Regions from separate parts of the Exiguobacterium sp. RIT341 genome, predicted to be linked through region 3. Evidence: a T-box and tRNA genes for the amino acid it is inferred to sense, from the RefSeq annotation. Region 3 holds a T-box; the other regions hold tRNA genes.

Region 1 (3,255 bases), on a different contig from region 3:
ACATAAATGTCTGCTGGATAGGACAGATGCTCAATCACACTTCCTAATAACTGATCGATGACGAGTAGGCTTTGATGTTCTGTATCCTGAGCACGAAGATACTTGTTTGTGATGTAGTCAAAGAGCTCAGGTGTCCGTTCGAATTCAGCACCAGCCAAATGGCGCATTTGTTCGACCCAGCTTCCATGTTGCAACACATGCATCAACGCCGTTCCGGAAGTTACAGTACTCTGAGTAACATTGTTTTTTTGAACCGGTGTCGTCTTTTGTTCTCGCACCGTCATCCGCTGTTTGATCTCGTCTAACCGAAGCGCAAGTCCATACGGCAGATACGGTGACGCCGAGCGTAGAGCGAGCTTCATTGGATACCGTTCTCCGAGTTCATAAAGAAAGAGTGCGAGCACTTGCTCCACACCCTCGACTTCAAGAAAACGTTCTGCTACAGTTTCGTATCGTTCACGGTCATGCAGTAATAGCGGTTGAATGACATAGAGTCGGTATAATACGTCTTCTCCTGTCAATTGGTCAGTCTCTAATTCCTTGACCAGCCGTTCCTGTTCAGATGCGGGCAAACGGAGGATGCGCACTCGTTCCGCTTCTAATTCGTGTTCCATCCAGCGGGATGTCCCCATTTTCCGACACTCCTTTTAATTCACTGTTCAGTTTGTGAATGGATCAAGCAATGATGTCCAGTTCGTGATCGCCTCTTGTAATTTCCCTGCTTGTTCGATGCCAAGACGATTTAATGTATCGAGAGAGACGTCTGTTTCAAGAAGTCGCGTGATATCTTCTGATTGATTCACGAACTGCTCGAGCTTTGCACTTAAATTTTGTAACTCTTGCGGTGGATTTTCAAGTCCCGCCAATCGTTGGTCGATTTGGTCCAGCTCTTGATTGAACTGATCAATCGTTCCGTTTTCCTTTAACTTTTCGACTTGTTGGTCGAGCGCTTGCTCCGGATTCGTGGATTCGCGTGCTTTCGCAGCCGCTTCATTCAAAGAAGAAGATAAGTCGGACGTGACTTGTGCCGTATCTTTCGCAATCCCTTGAAGTTCTCCAGCATAATCGACACTATTTTTCACATCGTTGACCTGTTGTTTTGCATCATCAACTGTATTTGAAATCTCACTACACCCTACAAGAAACGTACTGAGTAACAGGACTGTACCAACTTTCTTCCACATCGCTTTCATCCCTTTCGAGTTCATGATACCTTAATTATAAACGAAAATTGAAATAAAAAAAAGAGACCGCCCTCGTAAGGGCAGTCTCTATTTTAATTATAGCGTCCCAAGAGGGATTCGAACCCCCGACCGACGGCTTAGAAGGCCGTTGCTCTATCCTGCTGAGCTATTGGGACGTGTCAACACGAATAAACTATACTAGAACAATTCTTTCGTGTCAATCACATTACAAAGATTGCATTTATTTTATTACAAAAATGTTCCGTCGAGGTGAAGTGCATTGACGCGATCCCCGTTCATGTCAAGAAAATCGACAGAATAGCGGTCTTGTTCTACTTCAAGAATCGCATACGTCTTGTCTGGGCGATGGCGTGGCATCCGAATCGATCCTGGATTGATGAATAACACACCATCCCGATACTCCGCCTTCGCAACATGAGAATGACCATACAAAACGATATCAGCTTGCTTTTCGTTCGCATGATGTTGCAAGACATCTAGGCTATATTTGACGTCCTGACGATGTCCGTGGACACAGAGGACCTTATGCTCGTCTATTTCCAACGTGACTTCTTCCGGGAAATCGTGTCCATAATCACAGTTCCCCCGTACAACACGATATGGATATAACGATTCAATGTCGCGCGTCAATTGAGAGTCTCCACAATGAAAAGCCAAATCCACGTCCTGATGCCGTTCGAATATCGTAAGCAGTTCTTGTTCTAGTCCATGGCTATCACTAACGATCAACGCTCTCATTTTCATCACACTCCTAGGAAAGTAGTTAAGTCCTGTTCGAGCTTGCGCAATGCATTGCCACGATGACTGATCATCGCTTTTTCTTCTTTCGTCAACTCAGCAGCCGTTTGTCCACTTGCCGTGACGAACAATGGGTCATAACCGAAACCGTTCGATCCCGTTGCTTCAAAACCGATTCGCCCTTCCATTGTTCCGCGTACCGTCAATGTTTCGCCTGTTGGTTTTGCTAGCGCGAGTACACAAACGAAGCGTGCCGTCCGCTCCTCTTCCGGAACACCTTCTAACTTTTCAAGTAGTAGAGCGTTGTTCGCTGCATCCGACTTTTCAAGACCCGCGAAGCGTGCCGAGTAGACACCTGGAGCGCCATCTAAAGCATCGACTTCAAGACCTGAATCGTCAGCAAGTACTGCGTGACCAAAGTAGGCTGCTGCTTCTGTTGCTTTTAAGAGTGCATTCTCTTCGAATGTTTCACCTGTCTCATCCGTTTCTTTAGCATCCGCATGATCGAGTAACGACTCGACTGTATAGCCGAGACGCCCAAGCATGCTTTCGAGTTCCTTCACTTTACCAGCGTTATGTGTTGCGACGATGACTTTCATTTATGTTCCCCCACTTCTTCTCCTACATACCACCACGAAACACCGAGTGCCTCGCGACCGGCTTCAATCAGTTCCTTAATACCTTTTTCCCCAAGTTCGAGCATTTCGAGCATCTCTTGACGGGAAAAGGTCGACTCTTCTCCTGTTGCTTGCATCTCGACGATTTTACCGGATGAGGTCATGACGAGATTGAAGTCGACTTCAGCTGCAGCATCTTCTTCGTAGCATAAATCAAGTAAGGCATTCGATTCGACGATTCCAACTGAGATGGCGGCGATGCCCTCTTTGATTGGTGTATCGGTCAGTTTTCCCGCTTGAATCAGTTGATCGATAGCTCGAACGAGTGCTAAAAATCCACCGGTGATCGATGCTGTTCGTGTTCCGCCATCAGCTTGAATGACGTCACAATCGATCCAGATCGTCCGTTCACCAAGTTTTTCTAGATCGACGACCGCCCGAAGCGATCGGCTAATGAGACGTTGGATTTCCATCGTCCGTCCCGTCTGTTTGCCGCGAACGGCTTCTCGTGCAGTCCGCTGAGCGGTTGCCCGCGGTAACATCGAATATTCCGCATTGATCCAGCCTTGGCGTTTTCCACGCAGAAATGGTGGTACCCTTTCCTCGACGGTCGCCGTGCAGAGGACTTTCGTATCACCCAGTTCAATCAAAATCGAACCTTCCGCGTGTTTATTGATGTCAACCGATAACTGTAC
Region 2 (3,255 bases), on a different contig from region 3:
GTGAGATGGTCGAAAGCGGCTCCATCTCAAAATCAGGGATCAATCACCGGTTGCGGAAGATTGATCAAATCGCTGAAAAAGTACGAAACGGAGAGTCGATGACAGGGGCCATATAAGAGGGTCGCTTGCGGGATGAACCATAGTCTACTATAATATATAGTCGATGCAACTAAATGTTCGAATTAAGGAGTTTTTGAAATGGCTAACGAAAAGAAACGTATTTCGCTGACAGTCGATGCGAAGTTTGATGAAGTGTTAACAAAAAAAGCAAAAGCAATCGGTGTACCGAAAAGCACACTCGTTGCGTTCGCAACATCTTTATTCCTGAAACAATTACAAGCAGAAGAAGAGCTTTCGCCACATGCGAACGCGATCTACTCGCTGATTCGTGAAAACCACGATATCGTTTCAGACATCACAGACTTGATCGACTGATCATCGCCCTCTCGTTCTATAAGGAACGGGAGGTTTTTTGTATGCAACGATAAACGACAAGACTTTATGTATACAAAAAAAGTGCCTCCCGAAGGAGACACTCTGGATGACTTATGCACGTTCCATGACGCGGTCGATGAGACCGTAGTCAGCAGCAGCTTGTGCTGACATGAAGTTGTCACGCTCTGTATCGCGTTCGATGACTTCAAGTGGTTGTCCTGTGTTTTCAGCCATGATTTTGTTGAGGTGCTCACGCATTTTGATGATACGCTCCGCATGGATTTTGATATCCGATGCTTGACCTTGTGTACCACCGAGTGGTTGGTGAATCATGATTTCAGCGTTTGGTAACGCGAAACGTTTTCCTTTTGCGCCTGCTTGGAGCAAGAACGCACCCATCGATGCTGCCATACCGATACAAATTGTTGAAACTTGTGGCTTGATGAAGTTCATTGTATCGTAAATCGCCATACCGGCAGTGATCGAACCACCTGGGCTGTTGATGTAAAGCGAGATTTCTTTATCTGGATCTTCTGCTGCTAAGAACAGAAGTTGGGCAACGACTGAGTTGGCGACGTTGTCGTCAATCGCGCTCCCGAGAAGAATGATGCGGTCTTTTAGCAAACGTGAGTAGATATCGTAAGCACGTTCCCCGCGGTTTGTTTGTTCGATGACTGTTGGAATTAACATAGTCTTTGCCTCCTTATAGTTGGTATGTAGCTTCCTATTCGACTTATCCTTATCATAATCCTTTGGTCAATATTGGTCAAAAGATACGATGCGACTTTTAGGTATTTTTCCATTACAAGGGCAAATGAAACATATCAATATAGAAAAAAGGCAATGCCATTGCTGGCATTGCCTTGTAGTTGAATAAATGGTACACCCGGAGAGATTCGAACTCCCGACACCTGGTACCGGAAACCAGTGCTCTATCCCCTGAGCTACGGGTGCATCTGATGTACTGAACAATTAATAGTATAGCGACATTTTTTCAGAAAAGCAATAGGGAAGCGCGACTTTTCTTTTCTCAAGCGACTCAAAAGGGGTTCAAAGCATGTTTTTTAAAACGTTTCTTCTATAATAAGAAATGGAGGAGGGGAATCGATGGATCAACGCCAGGAACAGACGCAACAGATGACGTTATCGGCGTCACAACAATATCAGTTACACGTACTCGAGCAACCAGCGGCTGATCTTGAGGAGGAATGGCGGCGGTTAAAACGACGATTGCACCGCCATTACCCGAATCAGGTTTCGTTAGAGGCCGAGCAGATGGCAGGACATTTGGCATCCTATGAAGACGAGCTTCTTGCACAAATACGTTTAGAATCAGTCAGACAGGAAATAGGATATATGGCGGAACAACTCATCGTGTATTTAGAAGCGGACGGTTTATTGCGGACATCGGACGAGCAGCTCGCTGCATCCTTCTCGACCGATGTCGCAACGATTACTGAAGCACGGACACTCTTACAACAATGTGAACCAGTCGGCATTGCTGCCCGCTCGGAGCGCGAGTGCCAATGGTTACAGGCGATCGAGCTAGACGACGCAGAATTGATCGGACTGACGGATCGGTTACGACATGAACCGGCGAGTCAAGTGTTCGCGCAGTTCAGTGAACAGGATCGAGCACGGTTGCGAAAACGATTGACGCGCCTGAGCCGGACACCGGATCTTCCTAAAGAAGAACGACCGGTCATGGCAGAAGCACGGATTCACCAGTTAGATGGAAAACTTCAGATTGACTGGATGACACTCGACACGGATCAGAAGTGGCTCGGATTAAAAGAGGCAACGCCTTTTTTACGCGCGTACGAACGACGTCGCGTTACGATGCATGCCATCCTCTCGGTCTTGCTTGAGCGACAAGAACGCTGGTTCAAGGGAGAACTGCATCTTGAGCCCCTGACGAAAAAACAAGTCGCAGAAGCAACAGGGCATCATCCGTCGACGATCGGTCGAGCGATTGCTGCGAAGTACGTCGAGACGATCCATGGTCTCGTCGCTCTAGAAGACTTGTTCGTCTCACGGACGACAACCGGGGATTCGAGTTTTTTGATTAAACGACGGATCGCCGAATACATTCAACATAGCGATCGTCCGTTAAGTGATCAGCAATTGACGGATCGTCTGCAAGCAGACGGTCTGACAGTCGCGCGACGGACGGTTGCGAAATATCGGGCAGCACTTGGTTTAACGAAAAAAACGATGCAGCAAAGGAAGGCGCAATCAGAATGGGATTAAAACGACACAGACACTTAACACTCTATTCACGTCCGGGATGTACGCTATGTGAAGAAGCCGCCATCTTACTCGACTTCGTACTCGATGAGTTTCCGGAATGGACATTCGAGGAAGTCAACATCGATCAGGATGAAGCGCTCAGTCTACGGTTCTTATATGAAATTCCGGTCGTCATGCATGACGAGGAAATCTGGAGTTATGGCAAATTTGATACGGAAACGATAAGAAACCGCTTACTTCAAAAAACTTGAGAAACGAGACTTGCAAGGCGAGAAATGGACTGTTATGATAACGGTGTACCAAGTGGGACACGTTATGACATGCGGGACAGAAAGCGTCCAGCTACTTGAGAGGAGAGGGAAATACATGATTCGGCAGTTAGTCCAGATCCAAAAACGAATCGTGCCTGATCTGATCGAAGAAATGCAGACACGCTACGACATCCTTCATTACGTACGACTGATGCAACCGATCGGACGACGTACGCTTGCGACAAGCCTTGGCTTGACGGAACGCGTCTTACGGCGGGAAGTTGACTTCTTGAAGCAGCAAGACCTCTTAGAGGTCGCG
Region 3 (3,255 bases):
CGGATTTTTTTCCGCGATGTTTTGCTTCGCGACGTCGATCGCTTCTTGTAGTACTTCTTCAAGTAAGACGATCCGACCTTTACGCGTCGACATTTTCTTTCCGTCCTTCATGATCAGACCGAACGGCACATGGTGCATTCCGTCGACGTTCTCAAATCCAAGTTTCTTCAAGACTGCGAACAATTGCTTGAAGTGAAGCGCTTGTTCCCCACCGACGACGTAGAACGCTTGCTCAAAGCGGTACGTTTCGAGACGATAGACAGCAGCTGCTAAGTCACGTGTCGCATAAAGCGTTGCGCCATCTTTCTTTTTAATCAAGGCAGGTGGCATACCCTCTGCTTCGAGGTCAACGACCATTGCCCCTTCTGATTCGACGAGGAGATCTTTTTCTTCGAGCAAATCGATGACGTGTTGCATCTTATCGTTGTAGAAGGCTTCTCCGTTCAAACTATCGAATTTAACACCGAGCATCTCATAGACACGGTTGAACTCGACGAGTGAGACTTCACGGAACCACGTCCAAAGCGTTGTTGCCTGCTCATCACCTTGTTCGAGTTTTTTGAACCAGAGACGTCCTTCGTCTTCAAGTGCCGGATTTGTTTCCGCTTCTTCGTGGAACCGGACATATAATTTCAACAATTCCTTGATTGGTTCTGCACGGACCGTTTCTTCCTCACCCCACATCGTGTAAGCCACCATCAATTTCCCGAACTGTGTTCCCCAGTCCCCTAAGTGGTTGACACCGACGACGTCGTACCCTTTTTTACGTGAGATTTGGTTGAGCGCATTTCCGATTACTGTTGAACGTAAGTGACCCATCGAGAAAGGTTTCGCGATGTTTGGTGATGAAAAATCAGTGACGATCGTTTTTCCATTCGCTTCACTTGATCCGAACGCCTCTTGCTCCGTCAGGACTTGGTTGACGATTTCTTGCGAGACGACTTCCCGGTTCAAGAAGACGTTAATGTAAGGACCAACAGCTTGAACGTTTGAGAACAACGGCGCATCAATTTTTTCTGCGAGCTCCGAAGCAATCATGTTCGGTGCTTTACGGAATGCTTTTGCGAGCATGAAACATGGGAATGCCAGATCTCCATGATCTTCATGTTTCGGTTGCTCGATCAGTTGTTCGATTTGTTCAACCGATAAGGCACCTTCCATGACTTGATGTAATACTTCTGCGTATTGCGTTTTATAACTCATCTTTGTTTCCTCCTGCTTCACTGATTTTTGGCAATAAAAAACGCCCCTTGCGCCACGCGCAAAGAGACGGAATGACCGCGGTACCACTCTTCTTGGTGTCATTTTTGACACCCACCTTGTTCGGGGATAACGGGGTTCCCCCGGCTACGCCTTTTCCTTCAGGAATCGGGTAGCGTCTCAGAAGTGCGCTTCACGACCGGTTCGTCCTCAGGCTTCCACCATTCCCTGATTCGCTAGTTGACGAAAATCAACCGTTACTCTCTTCATCATCGACTGTATTCGATATCTTTCACATTATACGCAATTCTTTCTTTTCTCTCAACCTTATTTTTTTGGTAAATGGCTTATCAAAATTTCCACAATTCGGGTATAGGAATAAAAGATACTTCTCAGGGGGAGGGATGTTTCATGCGCTACTACCAACAGGTAGCCCGGACGAGCTGGATCGTTTTCAGTCTCGTCGCCTTGACGTTATTATTGATTGGCATCGTTCATCCACCTACCTTCCATCCTTCCATCTCCATCGTCAATACTCTTTATTTGTTTGGGCTCGTTCTCCTGTTTCAGTTCGATAATGTCCGTCGTGGCGGCATTTATTATACATTCCAAGAAGGAATCATCTTATTTTTATTCCTCAATTACGGTTTGACGTACGCTTTGATTTTAAGCCAAGTCGGTATTCTCGTCTTTCAATTCATGTCTCACCGAAAAGCGATTCGCTGGAAACGTTTCGCCTATCTCTACCCGATCAACGCCTTGTTTGATTTAGTCTACATCTCGCTTCCGGTATTTGCGTATGAAGCGCTCGGTGGACCGATCGGCTCAAACTTTACGTATACGAAAGCCCTGCTTCCCTTCATCGGCTTTTTGATCACTGTCTTCCTTGTCTCTTACTTCCAATGTCTGTTCGTCAATCGCTTCCTCTACTTGAAATACGATTGGCGACGTCTCGTGAAGCTTCAGTCCCTCGTTTATGGAATCAGCATGTTAAGTGCTCTACTTGGAATCTGGTTCTACGATGAAAGTCCGCTCGTCGCGGCTACAGTATCCGCCTTGATTCTCTTCTTGTTCAAACGTCTGTTGCAAGAACGTGGTGACTCCCTTGAAGCAAACGATAATGCCAAACGATTTGATGATGCGAAGGAACACTTGTTGATTTCCCGCTTCGAGCGCGAGACGATCGATTCGTTACTCCTCGATTTACCACATCTGTTGCCGTTTTCTGAAGGTTGGATCTCAATTCAACAACAGCGGAAACAAGTCATCTATAACATTCGGACGAAACAACCAATCGACGTGTTACCACTGTTTCATTCCTTGTCAGCTGACGATTTGCATACCCCAATCATCTATGGTCTGCGTTGCGACTGGGGAAACGATATTCAAATCGGATTGCCTGTCGATCGTCACTCGATGCTAGCGATTCCTTCGATTACGAGCGGAGAGGTCGATGTTTCGATCATCCTGTTCCATCAAGTCGCAGACGCCTATGATGTGACAAATGCTGACGAATTATCTCGTTTGCTTCGTACCTTTTGTCGCGTCTTAGAACGCTCACGTGAAACGGTCCAACTCTATACGGAAAGTCGGACCGATGCTTTGACCGAATTACCGAATAGCCGTGCTTTTTATGAACACGGTCGGCAGGAATTTGCCGCTGACTCCTACCCGCTCTCCGTAATTCTGTTCGATATCGATCATTTCAAACGTGTCAATGATACGTACGGTCATAAAGTAGGTGATCTCGTCCTTCGTGAACTCGGTCGACGCATCCAGGCGATCCAATTGCAACATGATGATGTCTTTGCTGCTCGTTATGGTGGGGAGGAATTCGTGCTTCTGTTGCGAAATGGTAGTCAAGAGGCTGCTATTCAGATTGCCGAGACGGTCCGCCATGCGGTTATGGATCGTCCCTTCCTCGTCGATGGTCACCGACTGTCCTTAACCGTCAGCCTCGGAATTGATACAGTGGATGAAAGATATCAACGGACGTTCGAAGAATCGTTACGTCAAGCCGACCATGCACTCTATGTCGGCGGAAAACACAACGGA

What was found. A T-box is a leader RNA that pairs with one kind of tRNA and senses whether it is charged. The one in region 3 lies ahead of argS (arginine--tRNA ligase), so its partner is inferred to be a tRNA-Arg.
Region 1: it encodes a tRNA-Arg, which carries the amino acid that the T-box ahead of argS (arginine--tRNA ligase) is inferred to sense. The anticodon was not compared.
Region 2: it encodes a tRNA-Arg, which carries the amino acid that the T-box ahead of argS (arginine--tRNA ligase) is inferred to sense. The anticodon was not compared.

The regions. Positions count from the first base shown of each region.
Region 1 covers NZ_JFYW01000001.1:216,831-220,085, reverse strand. Annotated here, with positions in the region: gene BW42_RS01110 (hypothetical protein) at 1-632, opposite strand, end outside; gene BW42_RS01105 (hypothetical protein) at 660-1,184, opposite strand; tRNA gene BW42_RS01100 (tRNA-Arg) at 1,287-1,360, opposite strand; gene BW42_RS01095 (metallophosphoesterase family protein) at 1,434-1,943, opposite strand; gene BW42_RS01090 (XTP/dITP diphosphatase) at 1,949-2,542, opposite strand; gene rph (ribonuclease PH) at 2,539-3,255, opposite strand, start outside.
Region 2 covers NZ_JFYW01000008.1:22,523-25,777, reverse strand. Annotated here, with positions in the region: gene whiA (DNA-binding protein WhiA) at 1-116, shown strand, start outside; gene BW42_RS09145 (hypothetical protein) at 199-435, shown strand; partial or broken gene clpP (ATP-dependent Clp endopeptidase proteolytic subunit ClpP) at 547-1,131, opposite strand; tRNA gene BW42_RS09135 (tRNA-Arg) at 1,314-1,389, opposite strand; gene BW42_RS09130 (RNA polymerase subunit sigma-54) at 1,543-2,685, shown strand; gene BW42_RS09125 (glutaredoxin family protein) at 2,676-2,936, shown strand; gene BW42_RS09120 (sugar-binding transcriptional regulator) at 3,052-3,255, shown strand, end outside.
Region 3 covers NZ_JFYW01000010.1:192,336-195,590, reverse strand. Annotated here, with positions in the region: gene argS (arginine--tRNA ligase) at 1-1,203, opposite strand, end outside; T-box leader at 1,263-1,482, opposite strand; gene BW42_RS13355 (GGDEF domain-containing protein) at 1,612-3,255, shown strand, end outside.